DNA from 3 places in the Microbacterium sp. A93 genome. Region 2 is predicted to be linked to each of the others. Evidence: riboswitches for the same ligand, from Rfam matches in the RefSeq annotation. Region 2 holds a riboswitch; each other region holds the start of a gene.
What was found. A riboswitch is a leader RNA that binds a small molecule or an ion and turns the genes downstream of it on or off. The one in region 2 is predicted to bind S-adenosylmethionine.
Positions count from the first base shown of each region.

Region 1: linked by a shared signal. The riboswitch ahead of ACSU1G_RS19735 (O-acetylhomoserine aminocarboxypropyltransferase/cysteine synthase family protein) and the one ahead of ACSU1G_RS04805 (acyl-CoA dehydrogenase family protein) in region 2 are both predicted to bind S-adenosylmethionine.
Region 3: linked by a shared signal. The riboswitch ahead of ACSU1G_RS16170 (cobalamin-independent methionine synthase II family protein) and the one ahead of ACSU1G_RS04805 (acyl-CoA dehydrogenase family protein) in region 2 are both predicted to bind S-adenosylmethionine.

Region 1 covers NZ_JBPXMT010000008.1:48,792-55,732, forward strand. Annotated here, with positions in the region: gene metX (homoserine O-acetyltransferase MetX) at 1-709, opposite strand, end outside; gene ACSU1G_RS19735 (O-acetylhomoserine aminocarboxypropyltransferase/cysteine synthase family protein) at 726-2,084, opposite strand; SAM riboswitch class IV at 2,158-2,272, opposite strand; gene ACSU1G_RS19740 (VOC family protein) at 2,443-3,099, shown strand; gene ACSU1G_RS19745 (CPBP family intramembrane glutamic endopeptidase) at 3,196-4,089, opposite strand; gene zapE (cell division protein ZapE) at 4,151-5,251, shown strand; gene ACSU1G_RS19755 (hypothetical protein) at 5,260-5,568, opposite strand; gene ACSU1G_RS19760 (MarR family winged helix-turn-helix transcriptional regulator) at 5,802-6,266, shown strand; gene ACSU1G_RS19765 (MFS transporter) at 6,259-6,941, shown strand, end outside.
Region 2 covers NZ_JBPXMT010000002.1:111,143-118,083, forward strand. Annotated here, with positions in the region: gene ACSU1G_RS04795 (LLM class flavin-dependent oxidoreductase) at 1-1,356, opposite strand, end outside; gene ACSU1G_RS04800 (acyl-CoA dehydrogenase family protein) at 1,417-2,700, opposite strand; gene ACSU1G_RS04805 (acyl-CoA dehydrogenase family protein) at 2,700-4,109, opposite strand; SAM riboswitch class IV at 4,202-4,316, opposite strand; gene ACSU1G_RS04810 (MmcQ/YjbR family DNA-binding protein) at 4,477-4,995, opposite strand; gene ACSU1G_RS04815 (queuosine precursor transporter) at 5,029-5,709, opposite strand; gene ACSU1G_RS04820 (ABC transporter substrate-binding protein) at 5,806-6,804, opposite strand.
Region 3 covers NZ_JBPXMT010000006.1:102,510-109,450, reverse strand. Annotated here, with positions in the region: gene ACSU1G_RS16185 (O-acetylhomoserine aminocarboxypropyltransferase/cysteine synthase family protein) at 1-949, shown strand, start outside; gene ACSU1G_RS16180 (LLM class flavin-dependent oxidoreductase) at 1,010-2,050, shown strand; gene ACSU1G_RS16175 (GntR family transcriptional regulator) at 2,074-3,429, opposite strand; SAM riboswitch class I at 3,807-3,929, shown strand; gene ACSU1G_RS16170 (cobalamin-independent methionine synthase II family protein) at 3,942-5,171, shown strand; gene ACSU1G_RS16165 (hypothetical protein) at 5,229-5,654, opposite strand; gene ACSU1G_RS16160 (hypothetical protein) at 5,749-5,964, opposite strand; partial or broken gene ACSU1G_RS16155 (IS3 family transposase) at 6,046-6,368, shown strand; gene ACSU1G_RS16150 (transposase) at 6,429-6,941, shown strand, end outside.

The DNA.
Region 1 (6,941 bases), on a different contig from region 2:
CCGGTTGGGACCGGTAGGTGATGTGCGCGATCTTGCGGGCGATGCCCAGGCCGCCGTCCGGCGTCGGGCCCGGGTAGTAGTCCCCGCCGCGGAAGTTGGCGTCCAGCGTGATGGACTGGATCTGGGCCTGGGCGAAGGCGATCTGCTCGGCGGTGGAGTGCGCGCCGCAGGCGATGACGGCCATGCCGGCCACGCGCTCCGGGTAGGTGGCGGCCCACTCCAGGGCGCGGGCCCCGCCCATGGAGCCGCCGACCACGGCCTGCCAGCGGTGGATGCCCAGGGCGTCGGCCAACCGGGCCTCGGCGTGCACCGAGTCACGGATGGTGGTGAACGGGAACCGCGAACCCCACGGGGTCCCGTCCGGGTCCAGCGACGACGGGCCGGTGGTCCCGTAGCAGCCGCCCACGATGTTGGGGGCCACCACGAACCACCGGTCCGTGTCGATGGCGCAGCCGGGCCCGACGATGCCCTCCCACCAGCCCTCCTCCGGGAGGGCGTCGGAGGAGGCCACGTGCGTGGATCCCGTCAGGGCGTGCAGCACCAGCACGGCGTTCGAGCCCGTGGCATTGAGCGTGCCCCATGTCTCGTAGGCCAGTTCCACCTCGGGCAGGTGGCCGCCGGTCTCGAAGTCCAGGGCACCGATGCGCTGGGTGTGCAGGCCCCCCTCGGGGAGGGCCGTGGCCGCGTGCTGGGCGGTGATGGCGGTCATGCTGTCGACTCCGTCCCTAGGCACTCACGTCGGCAGCGGCGAAGCCGTTGTCGAGGTCGGCGAGGATGTCCTCGATGCTCTCCACGCCCACGGACAGCCGCACCAGGCCGGGCGTGACGCCGGCGGCGCGCTGCTCGGCCTCGTTCAGCTGGGAGTGCGTGGTGGAGGCGGGGTGGATGACCAGCGAGCGGACGTCGCCGATGTTGGCCACGTGATGGTGCAGGCTCAGCGCGTCCACGAACCGGGCGCCGGCCTCGCGGCCGCCGACGATTTCGAACGACACGAACCCGGCGGGGCCGGCGGGTAGGTACTGCTGGGCCCGCTCATACCAAGGGCTGGAGGGCAGGCCCGGGAAGATCACGGACTCGACCAGGGCGTGGCCGTCCAGGTACTCGGCCACCCGGCGGGCGTTGGACACATGTCGCTCCATGCGCAGGGAGAGCGTCTCCAGGCCCAGGTTCAGCAGGAACGCGTTGAAGGGGCTGATGGCACTGCCGAAGTCCCGCAGCAGCTGCACGCGGGCCTTGAGCACGAAGGCGAGGTTGGCCCCGAGGATGCCGTCCACACCGAGGTCCCGGGCGAAGACGATGCCGTTGTAGGACTCGTCCGGGGTGTTGAACCCGGGGAACTTCTCCGGCTGCGTGGCGAAGTCGAAGGTGCCGCCGTCCACGATCACCCCGGCCATGGCCGCGGCGTGACCGCCGAGGTACTTGGTGGCCGAGTGCACCACGATGTCCGCGCCGTGCTCGATGGGACGCAGCAGGTACGGGGTGGCCAGGGTGTTGTCCACGATCAACGGCAACCCGGCCGCGTGGGCCACGTCCGCGATGGCGCGGATGTCCAGCACGTCCCCGCGCGGGTTGCCCAGGGTCTCGCCGAACAGGGCCTTGGTGTTGTCCCGGATGGCGCCCTTCCACTCGTCCAGGTTGTCCGGGTCCTGCACGAACGTGGTGGTGACTCCGATCCTGGCCAGGGTGTGTTTGAAGAGGTTCTGGGTTCCGCCGTAGAGGGAGGCGGAGACCACGAGGTGGTCCCCGGCGCCGGCCACGTTGAGGATGGACACGGTGGTGGCCGCCTGGCCCGAGGCGAGCAGCAGGGCGCCCACGCCGCCCTCGAGTGCGGCGATCTTGCCCTCCACCGCCTCCTGGGTCGGGTTGCCGATGCGCGTGTAGATGGGGCCCAGATCCTTCAGCGCGAAGCGGTCCGCCGCGACCTCGGCGGACGGGAAGTCGAAGGAGTTGGACTGGATGATCGGCAGCACGGTGGCGCCGTAGGGGTTCTCCTGCGGGATGCCGGCGTGGATCTGCCGGGTCTCGAAGCCCCAGGCGCTGGCATCGGTGGCGTCCGTGGCCGGGGTGGTGGGGGTGTCAGTCAAGTGACGGCTCCTGTCAATCCAGGGCCACCCGCGGGTGCCAGCGGGCGTGATCCGTCAACCCGCTGCGCCGAGGTGGCCGCGCTTGCAGATGCCGGTCGGCACCTGCCTGGTCCTCACCCGGGGCACCCCACCGCGAGCTGGAGGGTTGCCGGCCAGCAAGCCGGGGCTTGATGCTGGCACTCATGACCTCAATCCAGTGTGCCAGATCGGCCCGGACGATTCATCCCCCTACGTCGCAGAGCGACATCAGGGCGACATCAGGGCGACTCGGGGATGAAACCAGGCCAGGGCTGTGAGGTGCGCCACGTTTCAAGTGAGGTTAACCTAACCTGTCCGAGGCCTAAGAAAGTGCGACGATATGCACATGATGCGCTTGGATCACGTCTCGTACGCCGTTGGACCCGAAGAAGGCCTTGCCGCCACGGTGGCCCGTCTCGCCGATGCCCTGGGCATCGAGCGGGTCAAGGGCGGTGTACACCCCCGCTTCGGCACCCGCAACGCGATCTTCCCGCTGCGCAACCGCCAGTACCTCGAGGTCGTTGAGGTCCTGGACCACCCCTCCTCCGTGAAGGCCCCGTTCGGTCAGGCCGTCCGCGCCCGCTCCGAGATGGGCGGCGGCTGGATGGGCTGGTGCGTGGCGGTGGATGACCTCGCCCCGTTCGAGGAACGCCTAGAGCGCCAGTCCGTGCCCGGCAACCGGAAGTTCCCGGACGGCCGCGAGCTGACCTGGCGCCAGATCGGCATCAAGGGTCTCATCGCGGATCCGCAGGTGCCCTACCTGTTGCGCTGGGATGACCACACTGAGGAACTGCACCCCTCCCAGGCCGCCGAGCCCCAGGCCGAGCTGTCCTCGATCACCATCGCCGGCTCCCGGGACCGCGTCCGCGATTGGCTGGGCATGTCCGATCCGGAGGAGATGGTCGGGGACCTCAACGTGGTCTTCGAATCCCCCTCCGGCACCCCGGGCCTGCTCGAGGTCACCTTCGAGACCCCCCAGGGCACCGTCACGCTCTAAAAACCTTTCGTTTTCAGTCGAGTCGGGGGGGGGGGGGGGGGGGGGGGAAAAAACCCCCCCCCCCCGACTCGACTGAAAGCCGGGGGTGAGAACGGATCAGGTCCCGAACAGGCCGGCCGCCGCCAGGAGCGGGTAGGCCACGAATCCTGCGGCGTCCAGCAGGAAGTGCGCCACCACCAGCGGCATCACCCGCCGGTACCTGAGGTAGAACGCCCCGAAGACCAGCCCCATCAGCAGGTTGCCGATACCCGGCCCCACCCCCTGATACAGGTGGTACGCGCCGCGCAGCACCGCACAGAGCACCACCACGGCGGTGGGATTCAGGGGAACGACGGCGCCACTCACCCAGCTGCGCAGCCCACCTTTCGCTCCGGTCGGGTCGACGGATGTACTGACGGGCAGGACCGGCTGCGCCCCGGCCCGCAGCTGCTGCAGGTAGCCGAGCCGGTCGAACAGCCAGGCCACCACGATCACCTCCTCCAGCAGTCCGTGGCGCAGCGCGGAGAACAGCAGCACCGGGGTGGTCCACCAGTACTCGTTCAGCGCACTGCCGACGATCGCCGTGGTGAGCCCCGCGGCCCGGCCGGCCGCGTAGACGGCCACGGTGCCCAGGCCCATGGCGAGGAACAACCCGATCCCCCACGCCGCGTCCCGGCCCGGACGCCGGAAGTCCAGGCCGAAGGCACGGAACGGGTCGCGCCCACGGATCCACACCAGGTGCAGCACCAGCAGCACCGGCACCAGGGCGAAGCCGATGTCCAGCAGCTGATAGGTCAGGTCGAAGAACTGCCGGTCATCCAGCGCCGGGTTCAGGGTGGTGGTCTGTCCGGACAGGGGCGCCTGCGTCCACTTGTCGATCAGGTTGACGAGCGCGTAGACGGCCGAGCGGCCCAGGGACAGCGCCAGCACGATCACGATCTCCCAGCGGACGGTGCGGGCCGAGGGCGGGACGGTCTGGGCGGGCGGGGATGGCCGGGCGGTGGTGGTCACCGCACCAGTGTAGGAACCCCTGCTGGCCGGCAACCCCACCCGGCCGCGCTAGCGTGGATCCATGACCTCCGCCCCGAGCCCCGACGACGTCGCCACCGCCCGGGCGGGCGGTGGCCACGGAGGCCTCGTGGCGCGCCGGGCCCATCCGGTGAGCGGCCGGCGCAGGGCCCGGGATCCGTGGCCGCGGCTGCGGGAGGCGGTGCTGCTGGAGGCGCTCCAGGCCGGAGGGAAGGTGCTGGACGCGGGCCAGCGGCAGACCGTGCGGCTGCTGACCGGAGGATCCGGCACGGTGGGCCGCGGGGTGTACCTGCACGGCGGGGTCGGGCGGGGCAAGACCTGGATCGCCGGCCAGTTCTTCAACGCCCTCGAGGTGCCGAAGATCCGGCTGCACATGCACGCGCTGCTGGGCCAGGTGAACCAGGTGGTGGCCACGGCCCAGGCCGGGACCCCGATCGGGATCGACGACGCGGTGCAGCACCTCATCGGCGACGCGCGGCTCGTGTTCATCGACGAGTTCCACGTGCATGATGTGGGCGACGCCATGCTGTTGCGCCGCGTGGTGCCGGGGCTGCTGGCCCTGGACGCCGGGTTGCTGCTGACCTCGAACTACCCGGCGGCCGAGCTGCTGCCCAACCCGCTGTTCCACCACACGATGGCCCCCGTGATCGAGATGATCCAGTCACACCTGCGCCAGTGGCGGATCCCGGACGGCGTGGACTATCGGCCGCTGAACGCCGGGACCGGAGGTTTCGCCGCCGGCTCCTGGACGACGGCGGCCGGTGCGGCGGGAGCGGACGCCGCCGGGCCGGCGTCGGTCCCGGTGGGGTTCAGTGGGACCCGCTCCCTCGAGGTGACCGCCGCCGATCCGGTCACCGGGGAGCTGGTGGCGAGTTTCGCGCAGCTGTGCGAGGCGCCCGTGTCCGTGCAGGACTACCTCGGCCTGACGCGGACGTTCTCGTACTGGACGCTCACGGAGGTACCGGGGCCCGAGGAGATCGGCCCGCAGGCGTTCCAGCGCCTCGCCTTCCTGGTGGACGTGTTGGTGGATGCGGACCTGCGGTTGGACGTGACGGCGTCCATGCCGCTGGACGAGTGGGCGCGGGCCGAGCGGCTACCGCGGGATTCCGGCCGGTTCCTGAGCCGGCTCAGCCTGCTGGGGTGACCGGAGCCCTACACGAGGTCCCTGGGGATGCGCCGATGCCAACTCTGTGAATACACGCGGGGGTCCCCCCGCTGGGCGTCCAGCTCGTAGGCATCCAGGTTGGCGTCCACCACGAATTCGGTCGGGGTCGAGGTCAGCACCGTGTTGGTGGTGACCAGCGCCCCCCAGTCTGTGCGTTCCACGCGGCGCACGGTCTTGATCTCGCCGCGGACGGAGTTCACGTCATTCCAGCGGAAGCTGTACCATTCCTCGGTTCCGCGCCGGAACTCGGTGTCCGTGTCCTCGTCCCGGCGGCGCCGCACCGGTCTCCAGCTCATGGCGCTGGATCCAGGTCATGCCCAGGACGTGGATGTTCTTCGCTGCCATCACTCACAACCTCTCGTCGGAGTCGGCTCGGGGAGAGCCTGCCTGCCACGGTAGGCACGGCAGTGGCCCAGACACCATCCGGCACCCGATCGCCACCTGGGTGGCACCTGTGCGGCACTGGTGCATCGTGTGGCGATCCCCATCTCCGCAAGCAACTTGATCAAGTTGCTTGTAGGGTTTGAGGATGGCTACCGACCCGCATCCTGACCCGCTGGCCGATTCGGCGCCGACCGCGGAACTGTTGGAGTCCCTGCAACCGATCCTGCGGCGGATCCTCGCCGAACGCACGCTGTCGCCGGGCAAGATGGGCATCCTGAGGCACGTGGCCGAGAACGGCCGGGCGAGCACCGCAGAGCTCGCGTCAACCGTCCAGGTCAGTCCCCAGGCCATCTCGCTGGCCACGCGGGAGCTCGAGGGCCTGGGCCTGATCCGGCGCGTCCCGGACGAGACGGACCGCCGCCGGATGTGGGTCCACCCCACCGAGGCCGGGCGTGGCCGGCTCGGCGAGGAGACCCTGGCCGGCCGTTCCTGGCTTCATCAGGTCATCCAGGATCGCCTCACGCCGGCCGAACGGCAGACCCTCACCCACGCCATCCCGGTACTCCGCAAGCTCACCGCCGCCGTTGACTCCGAGCCGCCCCGTGGTTGAGACCCGGCGCCTGGAGCCGGCGCTGATCTACGCCGCCCTCTCGACGGCTGTGGTCAGCTCCCTGGGCATGCTCCTGGTGCCCACGATCGCCGAGGCCATGGGCGTGACCGTGAGCACGGCCCAGTGGATGCTGACGATCAACCTCCTCGTGGGCGCCATCGCGACCCCCGTGATGGGCCGGCTCAGCGACGGACCGCGCCAGAAACGGCTCCTGATGATCTCCCTGTCGGTCATCCTGCTCGGCTCGGTGGTAGCTGCGCTGGCACCGAACTTCACGGTCTTCCTCATCGGACGGGCCCTGCAGGGACTGACCTACGGCATCGTTCCGGTGACCATCGCCCTGGCCCGCCGGTGCCTGCCCGCCGCCAGGGTCCAGACCGCGATCTCCGGGCTGTCCGTGACCGTTGCCACCGGACTCGGCATCGGCTACCCGCTGACCGGGATCATCGCCGGACTCCTCGACTACCGGTTCGCCTTCTGGTTCGCCGCCCTCTTCGTGGTCACGGCCCTCACGGTGGTCGCCCTCGTGGTACCGGGCCACCCAGACGGCGAGACACCCAGGACCCCCTTCGACCTGACCGGGGCCCTCCTGTTGGGCGCCGGTCTCGGAAGCCTGCTGCTGGGCATCAGCGAGGGCCCCACGTGGGGCTGGACGGCACCGTGGACGATCGTCGT
Region 2 (6,941 bases):
CCCGCGGTACTGGGCCGCCGGGTGGGTGTGAGGCAGCCGGTCCCGGCCGAAGAGCTTCTGACGCAGGGTGCCCAGGGTGTATTCGGTCTGGGCCAGGCCGCGCTCACGCAGCACCGGCAGGACCTGGTCCGCGAACTCCTCGAAGGAACCCGGGATGACCCAGTTGATGACGTTGATGCCGTCCACACCGGCCGCCTGCCACTCCTGAAGGTGGTCGGCGATCTGCTCGGGGGTGCCGACGATGCGGTTGTTGCGGTGGCTGCGCCAGGCGATGTCCGCCACCACCGGCTCGCGGTCCGTGATGGCCTTGGACACCCACTCCGAGAAGCCGCGCTGGGTGTTGGTCTCGAGGTCCTTCAACGGGGTCTCCGGCGGGTAGACGCGGCCCTCCGGATCCACCAGCGCGGCATGGGCGAGGTAGCCGTCCACGGAGGCGTACTGCTCGTACTCGGCCAGCTTGCGCTGCGCCTCCTCCTCCGTCTCACCGATGACGAAGCTCAGGCCCTGGAAGAATTTGATGTCCTCCGGGGCGCGGCCGGCCTCCACCGCGCGGCGCCGGGTGTCCTCGATCTGTTGGCGGGCGATCTCCGGATTCGCGGCGATGATGAACACCGCCTCCGCGTTGCGGGCGGCGAAGTCCCGGCCCGAGGCAGAGGACCCGGCCTGGTACAGCAGCGGGGTGCGCTGCGGGGACGGGGGCGGCAGGTGCGGGCCTTCCACCGAGTAGCGCTGGCCCACGTGGTTGATCTTGTGGACCTTGGCCGGGTCCGAGTACCGGGAGCCGTCCCGGTCCTTGACCACCGCGTCCTCGTCCCAGGAGCCCTCCCAGAGCTTGTACGTGACATCCACGTACTCCGCCGCCCAGGCGTAGCGCTCGGCGTGGTCCGTCAGCCGGGGCAGGCCGAAGTTGCGCGAGCCGTTGTCCTGGGTACCGGTCACGATGTTCCAGGCGATGCGGCCGCCCGAGATGTGATCCAGCGTGGACAGCTGCCGGGCGAACTGGAACGGGTGGGACTGGAACACGTTCGAGGTGGTCGCCAGGCCGATGTGCTCGGTGGACACGGCCAGCGCGCCGAGCAACACGGTCGGGTCGTTGGAGGGGATCTGCAGTCCTTCGTTGACGTAGACGGAGTAATCCGCGTCCGCGTCCCCGTAGTGGCCCACCACGTCCGCGAAGAACATGGCGTCGAACTTCGCGGCCTCGAGGGTCTGGGCCAGGTTGATCCACGTGTTGACGTCCGTGAACTCGGTCTGGCCGGCATCCGGGCGGCGCCACTGGCCGTGGTGGATGTGGCTGGTGGTGTTCATGACGAAGGCGTTGAAGTGCAGGGGCTGGGGGCTGTGATGGGTGCTCATGGTCTCTCCTGGAAGTCTTGGTGATTCGGTGATCCGGGCGATCCGGTGATCCGGGTGGTTCTAGGACGCGGCGGGGGCGGAGCCCACACGGTAGGAGCGCTCCGGCCCGGTGCCGTTGACCTCCCAGTCACCGAGCAGCCGGGCCCGGTAGATCAGCGGGTTGTGGTTGGCCAGCACCCGGGCATTGCGCCAGTGCCGGTCCAGCCGTTTCGTCTGGCTCAGGGCGGAGGCCCCGCCCACCTCGAACAGCTGGGTGGCGGCGGCCAGCACGGTCTTCGCGATGACCTGCTGGGCCTGGTAGACGCGGACGTACAGCTCGTCCACGTCCTGCTCCGGCAGCTGTGCGCCCGCCGTCAGCGCGGCCTCCCGCTCGAGGATGCCGCCGAGGGCGGTGACGACGGAGTCGAACGCGGCCCGCGCGCCGAAGGCGGCGGCGGAGAGCTCCCCCACCACCTGCAGCACCTGGGCGTCCTCGCGCGGCAGCTCGGCGGCACCGTGGCTGAAGGAGCGGCGCCGACCGCGCACGTAGTCCGCCCCGTCCCGCACGATCGCCTCGCCGATGCCGGTCAGGGCCGCCAGGTGCAGGAACTGCCAGCTGGCCTGGCCGGTGGCCACGCGGGTGCCGTCATCCAGTCCCCCGGCGTAGACCTCCTCGGCCGCCACCGGGGTGTCCTCGAACACCGTGGTGCCGGAGGCGGTCAGCTGCTGTCCGAAGCCGTCCCAGTCGTCCAGCAGGGTCACCCCCGCCGCGTCCACGGGCACCGTGGCGGCGATCTCCTCGCCCGCGGCGTCCACCGCGGCCACGATGATCCAGTCCGCGTACAGGGTGCCCGTGGAGTAGTACTTGGTCCCGTTCAGCCGCCAGGTCCCGTCCCCATCCTGGACCAGGGTGGTGGTCCCCTGGCCCACGGCGTTGTTGATCTCCGTGACGGCATTCCCGACGACGGCCCCCTCGCCGAGGCGGCGCAGCCACCTCTCCTTCAGGGCCGGGTCCGGGTGACCCAGCACGTTCTCCTGGTTGATCAGGTGCGCCCGCAGCGCCTGGACGAGGTTCGAGTCCGCCGCGGCCAGCTGAAGGATCAGCGGTGCCTGCTCGGCGAAGGTGAGCCCGGCTCCCCCGTACTCCACCGGGACCCGCAGGGCGGTGAACCCGGCCGCTGCCAGGGCCCGGACGGCGCCCCGGTCGATGAGGCGGTCCGCCTCGCGTGGGGCGGCGCTGGCCGCGATCTCGGCGAATACCGGGGCGAGGCGTTCCCGGGCGGCCCGGTAGGCGGCGGAGCCCCAGCCGGTGCCGCGGGAGGTGCCGGCGTCGGTGGTCCGGGTGGTCAGGGTGGTGGCAGTCATCATGCTCCTGGGGTGGTTGCAGTCGAGTTGCGGGCGGTGGAGTGGAACGGCGGGATGGTCCCGTTGAGACGGAAGGCGCCGATGGCCTGGGTGCGGTAGATCAACGGGGTGTGGCTGGCGACGGTGCGGGCGTTGAGCCAGTGCTGGTGCAGCTGCTTCGAGGCGTCCGTGGCCGAGGCCCCGCCGGTCTCGAAGATCTGGTTGGTGGCGTCCAGGATCAGCTCGGACACGACGAGCGAGGCCTCGGACAGGGCGATGTTGGCGCGGGTGTGGGCCTGGACGACCACGGGGTCCTCCAGGTCGGTGTGCCCGCGGACCTGGCGGTAGGACTCCTCCACCACGGCCGCCGCGCCGCGCACGATCTGCCGGGCGGCGGAGACCTTGGCGGAGACGGAGCCGACGACCTGGTGCACCAGCGGGTCCACCGCGGGTGTCTCGGCCGTCGCATGGTCATAGGTCCGACGCCGACCCCTCACGAAGGCGGTGATCTCCCCCACGGCGGTGGTCCCGATGCCGGCCTGGGTGGCTGTCAGCACGATCCACAGCACCGTGTACGCCAGGACGCCGGTGGGCACGTTGAACTCCTGGGTGCGCTGGGCACGTACGGGGACGTGGTCGAACGTGGTGGTGCCGGAGGCGGTGAGCCGTTGACCGAAGCCGTTCCAGTCGTCGATCCGCTGCACGCCGGGATCCCGGGCGTCGACGATCGCGAAGATCGGCCCTGCCTCTTCCTGGTCTGTGTCCTGTCCGGGCCGCACGGAGGAGACCAACAGGTAGTCGGCGAAGATCGCCCCGGTGGAGTAGAACTTGTCCCCGGTGAGCCGGGCGACCTCCGTGGTGCCGGTGGCGGCGGCCGCCTGCACGGTGTCCTGATCGGCGTCGATCCATTGCACGGGGCGCCGGCCCGTGGACGGCGGCAGCTCCACGAGGGCGTTGCCGAAGATCGAGCCCGCGGCCACCTCGGCCAGCCACCACTCGGAGACGGCGCCCTGGGACTCGTTCTCGTGTTGCTCGGTGAACATGAAGTGCCCGTGCAGGGCCTGCGGCAGGTTGGGGTCCGCGGCGGCCAGGTCCACCAGCAGATCGGCGAACTGGGGCAGGCTCGCCCCGATGCCTCCGTACTCGCGGCCCAGCCGGACCCGGGTGAAGCCCGCACCGCGCAGGTACTCGATGGCCGCGAACGCCAGCTCGTGGTCCAACTCGCGCTGGGCGGCCCCCGCCGCGACGGCCGCGAAGACCGGGGCGAAGTGTGCGGCGAGCTGGGCATCGGTGGGTCCGGAGGGTGCGGTGGCCGCGCGCAGCTCCTCGAACGTGGGCAGCTGCCCGGCCGGGCCGGCGTCGGAGCTGGGGTTGGAGGTGGGATTGGTGGTGGGGTGGGTGGTGGTTCCGGTGCTGGTGGTGTCCGGCATGGGGGATCCCTGTCATCCATGGCACACCGGAGACGAGCGGTCCGGAGCATGGCGTCGCCAAGACCCTCAGGTCCGGGAACGCTGTCGCGGTGGTGCCGTACTTGCCCCGCGGCGGTCGCCGGGAGGCCGAATCATCACCTGGAGCACCCCACTACGGGAGAGGGTTGCCGTCCGGCCAGCCAGGGCTTCGCACCGGATCTCGTGATTCCACGGTCAACACTATGGAGGTGGGCGGGGCCGGCCAATCATGACGTCATGAACCGTGGTCCGCCGTCATCTACCCGGCTCGAGGTGCCGGTTCGGCCCCGGCACGGCACCCATTGTCCCTGTATGACGGGGGATGACGCGCCCGATCAGGTCCGGGGCGTCAGGCGTCGAGTGCCCGAACGCAACGGGCAGGGGCCGTGAGCCGGTAGCTGGCCTCGAGCCATTCGGCCACCTCGGCCCACCCCTCCTCCCCGGTCTCGCCCTCCTCCCCCGTCTCGCCCGCCCCGCCCGCGTCCGCTTCCGGGTCCGATTCCGGGTCCAGGAGCGAGAGGTCGAGCGCGAACCACCCCTTCACGCCGAGATAGGCGGGGCGGAAGGCACGGGGGTCCTGCTCCAGGAAGTCGACGTCAGCCGGCTCCGGTTTCACGATCACGGCCCGGGGGTACTGGAGGTAGCCCGCCCAGTCGTCACCGGCCTCCCCGCCGGGCGGAAGTTCCACACCGTCCCGTACGGCCCGCTCCGCCTGAACCGAGGCCCCGTAGTACGCGAAGACCTTGGTGGTGAAGAACGCCGGCCGGCCGTGGGAGACCTTCATCCGGGCCTCGGGGAGGGCCAGCGCCAAGGCGCGGACGCGCTGGAAGTGGAGGTCGCCGTCGTCGTACATCTGGGGGTGGACCATGTCCACCAGTCTCACCGGCCGCGGGACCAGATGTCAGGAGTTGTAGGCGGGTTCTGCCTTCTTGACCCGGCCGATGACCCACATGGTCACCGGGGAGAGGACGATCTCCACGACGGACTTGAAGACGAAGCCCACGAGCACGTAGTTGAGGAAGGTCGGCAGGTCCGTGATGCCGATGACGCCGGCGGCGATGGAGCAGAAGACCAGCGTGTCCAGGAACTCGCCCACCAGGGTGGAGGCGGCGAGCCGGCCGAAGAGCAGCTTCTCCCCGGAGCGCCGCTTCATCCGGACCATCAGCCAGGAGTTGGCGAGCTGGCCGATCAAAAAGCCCAGCAGGGAGGCCAGCACGATCAACGGCACGGGGGTCAGGGTGCGCACGAGTGCGTCCTGGCCGTCGTACCACACGGCACCGGGCAGGGCGATGATGATCCAGAAGCAGGCCGCCGCGAAGATCGAGAGCGCGAAGGTGGTCACGATCGCCCGGCGGGAGGCCTTGAACCCGTAGACCTCGGAGACCACATCCCCCACGATGTAGGCCAGCGGGAAGAGGAAGAAGCCGCCGTCCGTGACGATCGGTCCGAACATGACGCCCTTGGAAGCACCGAGGTTGGACAGGATGAGCACCGCGGCCATGACGGCCGTGAAGATCGCGTACAGGCCGGTGCCGGTGGGGGCGAAACGGGGGGCGGACGGGGCAGGGGCAGCGTGGTTCACGTCAAGTCCTCGGGTGGTGGTTCGCGGGGTTCACGCGCGCCTGCTGCCCCAGGTGGCGTCCGAACAACCCCCTATTCTTCCATACCCCCGGCGGAACTACTGGACGATCATGTCCTTGAGGTCGGGCTCGGCATCGATGAAGTCGTACCTGACGGCGAGCTGGCCGATCGCGTGGAGCTGGTCTTCGCGGATCTCACCACCGAGCTGGTCCAGCTTGAGGGCCATGGCGGCCTCCTCGGGCAGGTTCAGGAACTCCGGCAGCAGCTTCTTGGCCTCGTCGTTGTTCTCCTCCGCGGCCGCCAGCGCCTCCGTGATGGCCTCCTGGAACTGTTCGACCGTCTCGGGGTTCTCCTCGGCGAAGGCGCCGGAGGTGAAGGTGACCATGGTGGGCATGCCCTCGATGGAGTCGCGGAACGAGTAGCCGAGCAGTTCGTTGTCTGAGTCCTCCAGCGCCTTGGTCAGGAAGGGCTCCGGGATCCAGATCGCGTCCGTGTTGCCCTGCTCCAGCTGGGCGGGCATGTCCTGGAAGGGCATCTCGGCGAACTTCACGTCTGCCGGGTCCGAGCCACCCTGTTCCGCCAGATCCATCAGCGTGAGGTCTCCGAGGGTCCGCAGCGCGTTGATGGAGGTGGTCTTGCCGGCCAGGTCACCGTAGTCCTTGATCCCGGCGTCCACGCGGGTGACCACCCCGGAGGTGTCCTCCCCCTCGTCCGCGGAGTTGCAGTACCCGGCCACGATCTTCATGTCCAGGCCTTGGTCCACGGCGGTGAGGACGGACAGGGGATTGCCTACCCCGAAGTCCATCTGCCCGTTGGACACGGCCGGCAGCATGGCGGCGCCAGCATTGGCCAGGGCGATCTCCACCTCGAGGCCGTGCTTCTCGAAGATGCCCTCCTGGATCCCGTATTCCACGGCGATCGACGCCGCCAGGGGAACCAGGCCGACAGTCACCTGCGTCAGCCCACCCTCCGCTGCGGCAGGGCCGCCTGATACCGAGGTGTCCCCGGTGCCGGAGGGCGCTCCCGAGGAGCAGGCGGTCAGGGCCAGGCCGGCAGCGGCGAGAACAGACACGGCGGTGAGATGACGAGGTCTCATGACGACTCCTGCGATTGTGAAATGGGTCACTCATCGAATGAATACCTATGACCGTAGCCATAGCGCGCCAAACTGTCTATAATTTTGTTGACAATCTTGTTCAACATCCGTCCCACCGCATCCCGTTCCATCCTCCG
Region 3 (6,941 bases), on a different contig from region 2:
GGACACGTTCGCGGATTTCGGCATCGACACCACACTGGTGGATCCTCTGGACCTGGAGGCGTGGCGTGCCGCGATCCGCCCGAACACCAGGGCGTTTTTCGCCGAGAGTTTCGGGAACCCGACCGCGAGCGTACCGGATCTGTGCGGCATAGCTGACATCGCCCACCAGGCCGGTGTGCCTTTCGTCGTGGACAACACGGTGGCCACCCCGGCGCTGCTGCAGGTCAAGGAGCACGGTGCCGACATCGCCGTCTATTCCGCCACCAAGCACTTGGGCGGGCACGGCAGCTCCCTGGCAGGAGCCATCGTGGACCTGGGCACCTTCGACTTCGGAAAGCAGCCGCAGCGATGGCCACAGTTCACCGAGCCGTTCTCCCGCGTCGGCGACGTGGTGCTGTGGGAGCGCTTCGGTCAGGAGAACAGCGCACTGCTGGTGTACGCGCGAACCAAGCTGGTCCACGATCTCGGTCCGAGCCTGTCACCGTTCAACGCCCGGGATATCTTGATGGGAATCGAGACGCTCACCGTCCGACTGGAACGCATTTCCCGGACGACAGCAGCGGTCGTGCACTACTTGGTGCAGCACCCGCGGGTCTCTCGCGTGCACCACCCGCTGGCCGAAGCCGGCGCCGGGCGCGAACGAGCGGAGCACTACCTGAAGCACGGGTGGCCCGGTGTGCTCTCCTTTGACGTCGCCGACGAGGCCGCGGTGCCCGGCGTCGTCGACGGACTTGAGCTGTTCACCCTAGCCGCCAACATCGGCGATGTCCGTTCGCTGGTGATCCACCCCTCAACCACCACGCACTCGCACTTCACTGACGAGCAACTGAACCGCGCGGGATTCTCTCGTTCCACGATTCGGCTGTCGATCGGGTTGGAAGATCACGAGGACCTGTTGGCGGACCTGGACCAGGCGCTGGCCGAGCCTCCCGAACCCCACGGCCGATGACCGATTTCTGATCCTGACACTGCACTGGCCTGACACCATTCCCGAGAAAGGACACAACTCATGCACTTCGGATACTGGACACCGGTCTACGGTGGGTTCCTGCGCAACGTCGGCGATGAGGGCATGCCGGCCACCTGGGAGACCATTCGCTCGCTATCGCTCACCGCGGATCGGCTGGGATACCACACCACGCTGATCCCCGAGCTGTACCTCAACGACCGCAAGGGCATCGAGTCGCCGAGCCTGGAGGCGTGGGCCCTGACCTCGGCAGTGCTGGCGGTGACGGACCGGCTCCGCGTCATGACGGCTATTCGTCCCGGTTATCATCTTCCCGCGGTGGCGGCCAAGCGAATCTCCACCCTGGACTCCATCGCGCCGGGTCGGCTATGCCTCAACGTCGTCGCCGCGTGGTGGGCGGAGGAGGCGAAGCAGTTCGGCGGGACGTTCCCCGCCCACGATGACCGTTATGAGCAAGCCACCGAATTCGTGGAAGCGCTCACCGGGGCCTTGGGAACCAGTCCGTTCAGCTATCACGGGCGGTTCTTCGATCTGGAGGAGACGATCGTGGAGCCGAAGCTGAGCGCCCCGCTAAGTGTCTTCGCCGGTGGTGAGTCCCCCACCGGACGCGAGGCGATCACCACTTTCGCGAACGCCTACGCCATGCACGGCGGCACCGTGGCGGAGATCGCGGAGAAGGTTCGGGACATCAACAGATTGCGCGCGTCCAAGAACCGTCCTGCCTTCCAGGAGTTCGCCATGTCCGCCTACGTCATCGTCCGCGATACAGAAGCCGAGGCACAGCGCGAGCTCAAGCGGATCACGACCGTGGACCCGGGTTCCCCCGGCTACGCCTCCTTCCAGGAGTTCACGGCCAACTCGGCGCTGGACGTAGCGGTGTCCGCCCGGGAGTACGCCGTCGGCACCCGTGGGCTGCGGCCGAATCTGGTGGGAACGGCCGAGCAGGTGGCAGAGAAGATCCGCGCGTACCAGGACGCCGGACTGACCTTGCTGTTGATTCAGTCCTCCCCACTGGAATCTGAGCTGGAGCGCGTCGCACGCGAAGTGTTTCCGCTGGTCGAGCGGGCACCCGCCGCCGTCTGAGGCTGGTCAGGCGGCGGGGCGGCTCAAGGGAAGATCGGAGCGAGGACTCCAGTGCTGGCCGCGGCCACCAGCCCGGCCAGTTCGTCGAGTCGCTGCCGCCGTTCCGGCATCTGCGCGATGGACAGGCGCAGCCGCTGTCGGCGTGGGGAGGCGTCGCCGACGTAGGAGTTCTCGCTGACATCGGTGACGATTCCGTGCCCGCCCAAAGCCAGCGCAGCGGCACGTTCATCGTGGACGTCCGCCCAGAGCGCCCAGCTGCCCGGGCCGCTGTGCACGGTCATCCCCGTGGAAGCGAACGCCTCCAGCGCCTGCTGGCGTCGCAGCGCGTAGCGCTGCCGAGCTGCATCGATCAGCCGCCTGGTGGCCGGCTCGCTCAGCAAGGTGGCCAGTGCGTTCTGCAGCAGGCGGCTGTTGGACGCCACTCCCCCGCTGCGATGGTGGATGGCGGCATCCACCAGGGCGCCGTCTCCGCCGATCACCGAGGTCCGCAGGTCGATGCCGAAGGCCCGGCAGTACTCTTCGACCCGAATCGTCTGGTGGGGCAGATGCCCGCCGAGCGAGCGCACCGGCTCGGGCGAGAGCGGACCCAGAACGTCGTTCTCCACGATGTTGACCGACGTCGAGGCCAGCAGCTCGGCCAGCTCCGCGGCGCGGTCAGCACTGAGCACATGCCGGTCTGAGAACGGCCCCCCGGGCGAGAGCACCAGCGCTGCAGCTCCGGCGTCGACCGCAGCACGCACGGCCGAGGGGTCCGGGCCGTCGTCGTCCACCGGGATCCCGATCACGGTCAGGCCCTGTTCGCGCAACCCGGCCAAAAAGCCGGGAGCCACCGGCTCTTCGCAGGCAACCACGCTGCCCTCGCCCACCGCCGCCCGGGTGGCCAGCCACAATCCCTCGGTACCACCGCCGGCCGTCATCCACCCGGTGGCCTCGAAGGGCCAGTGCCGCGCCACGACCCGATGCAGGTTCGGCACAATGTACTCGCGTCCCCACTCGTTGAAGTGCGGCATGGACAGTGCTGAGAAGACGGCGCCCTCCAAGGACGGCAACAGCTCCGGATCTGGGCTGCAGAACAGGAAATCCACGTCAGACCAGGCCACGGGATCAGCATCGCCGGGGCGTGTGCCAGCCAGCGCTGACACCAGCGTTCCTCCACGTTGCCGGGTATCGACCAACGACTCATCCCGCAGGATCGACCAGGCCTTGGCGACCGTGCCCACGCTGACCGACAACTCCGTGGCCACGGCGCGGACGGTGGGCAGCCTGCTTCCGGGAATCATCTGGCCCGAGGTGATCAGATCTCGAACCTCCGCGGCAATACCCCGCGAGTCACGCGCGCTCAGCAATGTTGCGAGCTCGGCGGCGCTCTTCTCAGCCACGCGGATGGCCTCCATCACCAGTAGCTCTGCCAGTGTGCACCGCAGTGCCCGGCATCGGTGCGGGGATCCAGCAACGCATGTGAATGCCCTCTTCCTGAAGCGACCGGTCCTTCTGACCGTCCAGTCTATGACGCGGCAGGACACCCGGCCGGCGTTGTCATCTTCGCCCCCGGCCCCGTCATCTTCAATGATCGGCTGCCAGTGAGGTCCCGCGGGGAGGTGGCTCCGGCGCCCGAGCCGAATGAGTCGACACGGATGCGTCATGTGACGACGGCAGCAGGCACCGGTTCCGTCCAGATGTCGACGTGTGACGGGACGGAGGACCCGTGGCTCCGCCGGCTCGTAGGGACACCGCCGGCGCTGGTAGTCCTGGTGGTGTCCCATCCGGAGCGACCGAGAGACCTGGCTCGTTGACGTCGCAGCAACCGCCCCCGCCACGGATCTCTTCTGTGATCCGATGCGCATCACGGGAACGGTGCTACTGCCAGGACCGATGGAAAGGTGGCTTTGCCATGTCCTTGAATTCCGATCACATCCGCACGACCCACACGGGATCGCTCCCTCGAACCCCCGAACTCCTCGCTGCCAACGCGGCCCGTGAGGCGGACGGGTTCACCGACGAGTTCCGCGGTCTACTCGAGGCCTCCGTGGTGGACATCGTCCAACGCCAGCAGAAGCTCGGCATCGACATCCCGAACGACGGCGAGTACGGGCACGAGATGTCCCATGACGTGGACTATGGCGCCTGGTGGAATTACTCGTTCTCCCGGCTCGGCGGCTTGCAGCAAGGCGACAAGGACCGCTGGGCCGAGGCGGAGGTCCACCGATCCTCCCCCGGCAACATCGTCCTGACATCCTTTCCGGACCGCCGGGATTGGACGAGGTTCCGCGAGGCCTACAGCGACCCCAACGGTGGCGTGCTCACGGGCCGCAAACCGGTGTCCCAGCCGAAGGTCGTGGCCCCGCTGACCTACACCGGCCACGACCAGGTGCGCTCCGACGTCACCAACCTCCAGGGCGCCCTGACCCGAGCCGGGGTGGAGGAAGGGTTCCTGGCCGCCGTGTCACCCGGCTCCTGTGCCCGCATCGGCAACGAGTACTACCGGACCGAGGAGGAACTCGTGTGGGCCTCGGCGGAGGCCATGCGCGAGGAATACCTGGCCATCGTGGAGGCCGGCCTGACCGTCCAGCTGGACGACCCCTCGTTGGCTGAGAGCTGGGACCAGATCAATCCGGAGCCCTCGCTTCAGGACTACCTGGCGTTCCTGAAGGTCCGCGTCGAAGCCACCAACTGGGCACTGCGCGGCATTCCGCAGGAGAAGATCCGGCTGCACGTGTGCTGGGGATCCTGGCACGGACCGCACACCACGGACATCCCCTTCAAGGACATCGTGGACACCGTTCTGCAGGTCAATGCCGGGGCCTATTCCTTCGAGGCCGGAAACGTCCGGCATGAGCATGAATGGCGGGTGTGGGAGGACACGGTGTTGCCGGAGGGCAAGTCGATCATCCCCGGCGTGGTCTCCCACGCCACCAATGTGGTGGAGCACCCCGAGCTCGTGGCAGACCGCATCGAACGGTTCGCGAAGCTGGTCGGCCGCGATCACGTCATCGCCTCCACCGATTGCGGCCTGGGTGGCAGGGTGCACCCGCAGATCGCCGTCGCCAAGCTCGAATCCCTGGCCGCCGGTGCCGCCCTGGCGACCCGGCGACTGTGGAAGACCGCCACCGTCCTCGTCTGACGTCCAGAGGCGTCCGGACCGTCGCGGAGTAACGCGGCGGTCCGCGCCGGTCGGGCATCAGCTGCGGGGAACGGGATACCAGTCGAGACCGGCGGCCAGCTCACCGGCGCCGAGACCGGAGGCGAGGGCGGCGGCGGAGTCCACGGCCGGCGTCGGGAAGACCAGCTCGCACGCCTCAGCCCAGGTGCCACAGTGCTGCAGCACGCGCCACGGCCCCTCGGCCTCACGCGGGGCCAGGACGGAGCCGACGCTGGCGAGCACCTCGCCCGCACCCAGCTGAACCAGGTCCGCGATCAGCCCGCTGACGCGGACGGTGCCGGAGCCGGTGACCACGGCATCCTCGAGCAGCCCGTGGACGTCCACTCGTACGCCGGCGGGCACCTCGATCAGGCCGCACACCGAGCCGAGGAGGGTGGTGGATTCCGCCGGAGCGCCGTCCAGGACGGTCACTCCACCTCGGGCGTTCTCGGCATTCCTCCACATGCCGTCCACGCTAGGGAGCGCGCCACGCGCCCGCCACCGGTGGAGGTGGGGACCTCTACCCATCGACTGGCCAGGGAATTCGTGGTGGAAGGCGTCAGAAATGAGGGCCGGCGGTCTCCCACCCGCCGGTGCCAGTCCCACCATAGGCACTGACGGCCCAGGATGCATAGTGGCTCAAGGCCACGATCTCGCGGTGCCAGGCGCGGCCGTCCTCACCGTCGTACAACCAGGCCGGTGCGCCCAGTTCCAGTGCGGAGGCGGCCATCTGCGCCTGGGAGACGGTCTCGGCCAGCGAGTACAGCTCGTGCACGCGGCGCCGGTGGCGCTGCGTCCTGCGGGCCGTCCCACCAACACCTCCGAAATCAGGGTGTTGCGACGATCGGTTGAATTCGCCCAATACACATCCATCCGCTACGGCGAACGCCTCGCTGAGATCGGGGCGGTGCCCTCGATCGGCACCGTCGGCGACAGCTATGACAGTGCCCTGGCCGAGACGGTGAACGGTTACTACAGGGCCGAACTGATCCGTGGTCCGGCCCGTGAAGGACGGCCCTGGAAACTGTCGAGGACATCGAGCTCGCCACCCTCAGCTGGGTCCACTGGCACAGCAACACCCGCCTGCACGGCTACCTAGATGACGTGCCCCCAGCAGAGTTCGAGGAAACGCTCTACGCTACAAACCGGACCGACCAGACCTTGGTTGGAATCCAATAGAACGAGTCTCCATCAGACCCAGGGCGATTCACCGACTTCAAGGGCCCCTACAGCTGCCAGGTGTTCAAGGTGTACTCGGTGATCGACATCTTCTCCCGCAAGATGGTGGGCTACCGGGTCGAGGACCGCGAGGCCGATGTGCTGGCCGTGGACATGTTCGCTGCGGCCTTCGCTGCCGCCGGCACCGCCCCGGACTACCTCCACGCCGACAACGGGGCTGCGATGCGCTCAAACGCCCTGGCAGGTCATATGGCCGGCCACGGTGTTCAGCTCACCCACAACCGACCCTACGTCTCCAACGACAACCCGTACTCCGAATCGGAGTTCCGAACTCTGAAGACCCGGCCGAACTACACCAAGGTCTTCACCGACCTGCAGGCCGCCCGAGACTACGTCGATGCGCACGTGGTCTGGCACAACACCGCCCACCGGCACAGCGGGATCGCCCTGTTCACCCCGGACCAACTCCACGACGGGACCTGGGTGAAACCTCACCACCGGCGCCAGGGCGCCCAGCAGGACTACTATCGGGCCCACCCCGAGCGCTACCGCCACCGGGCCCCGACCACGCCC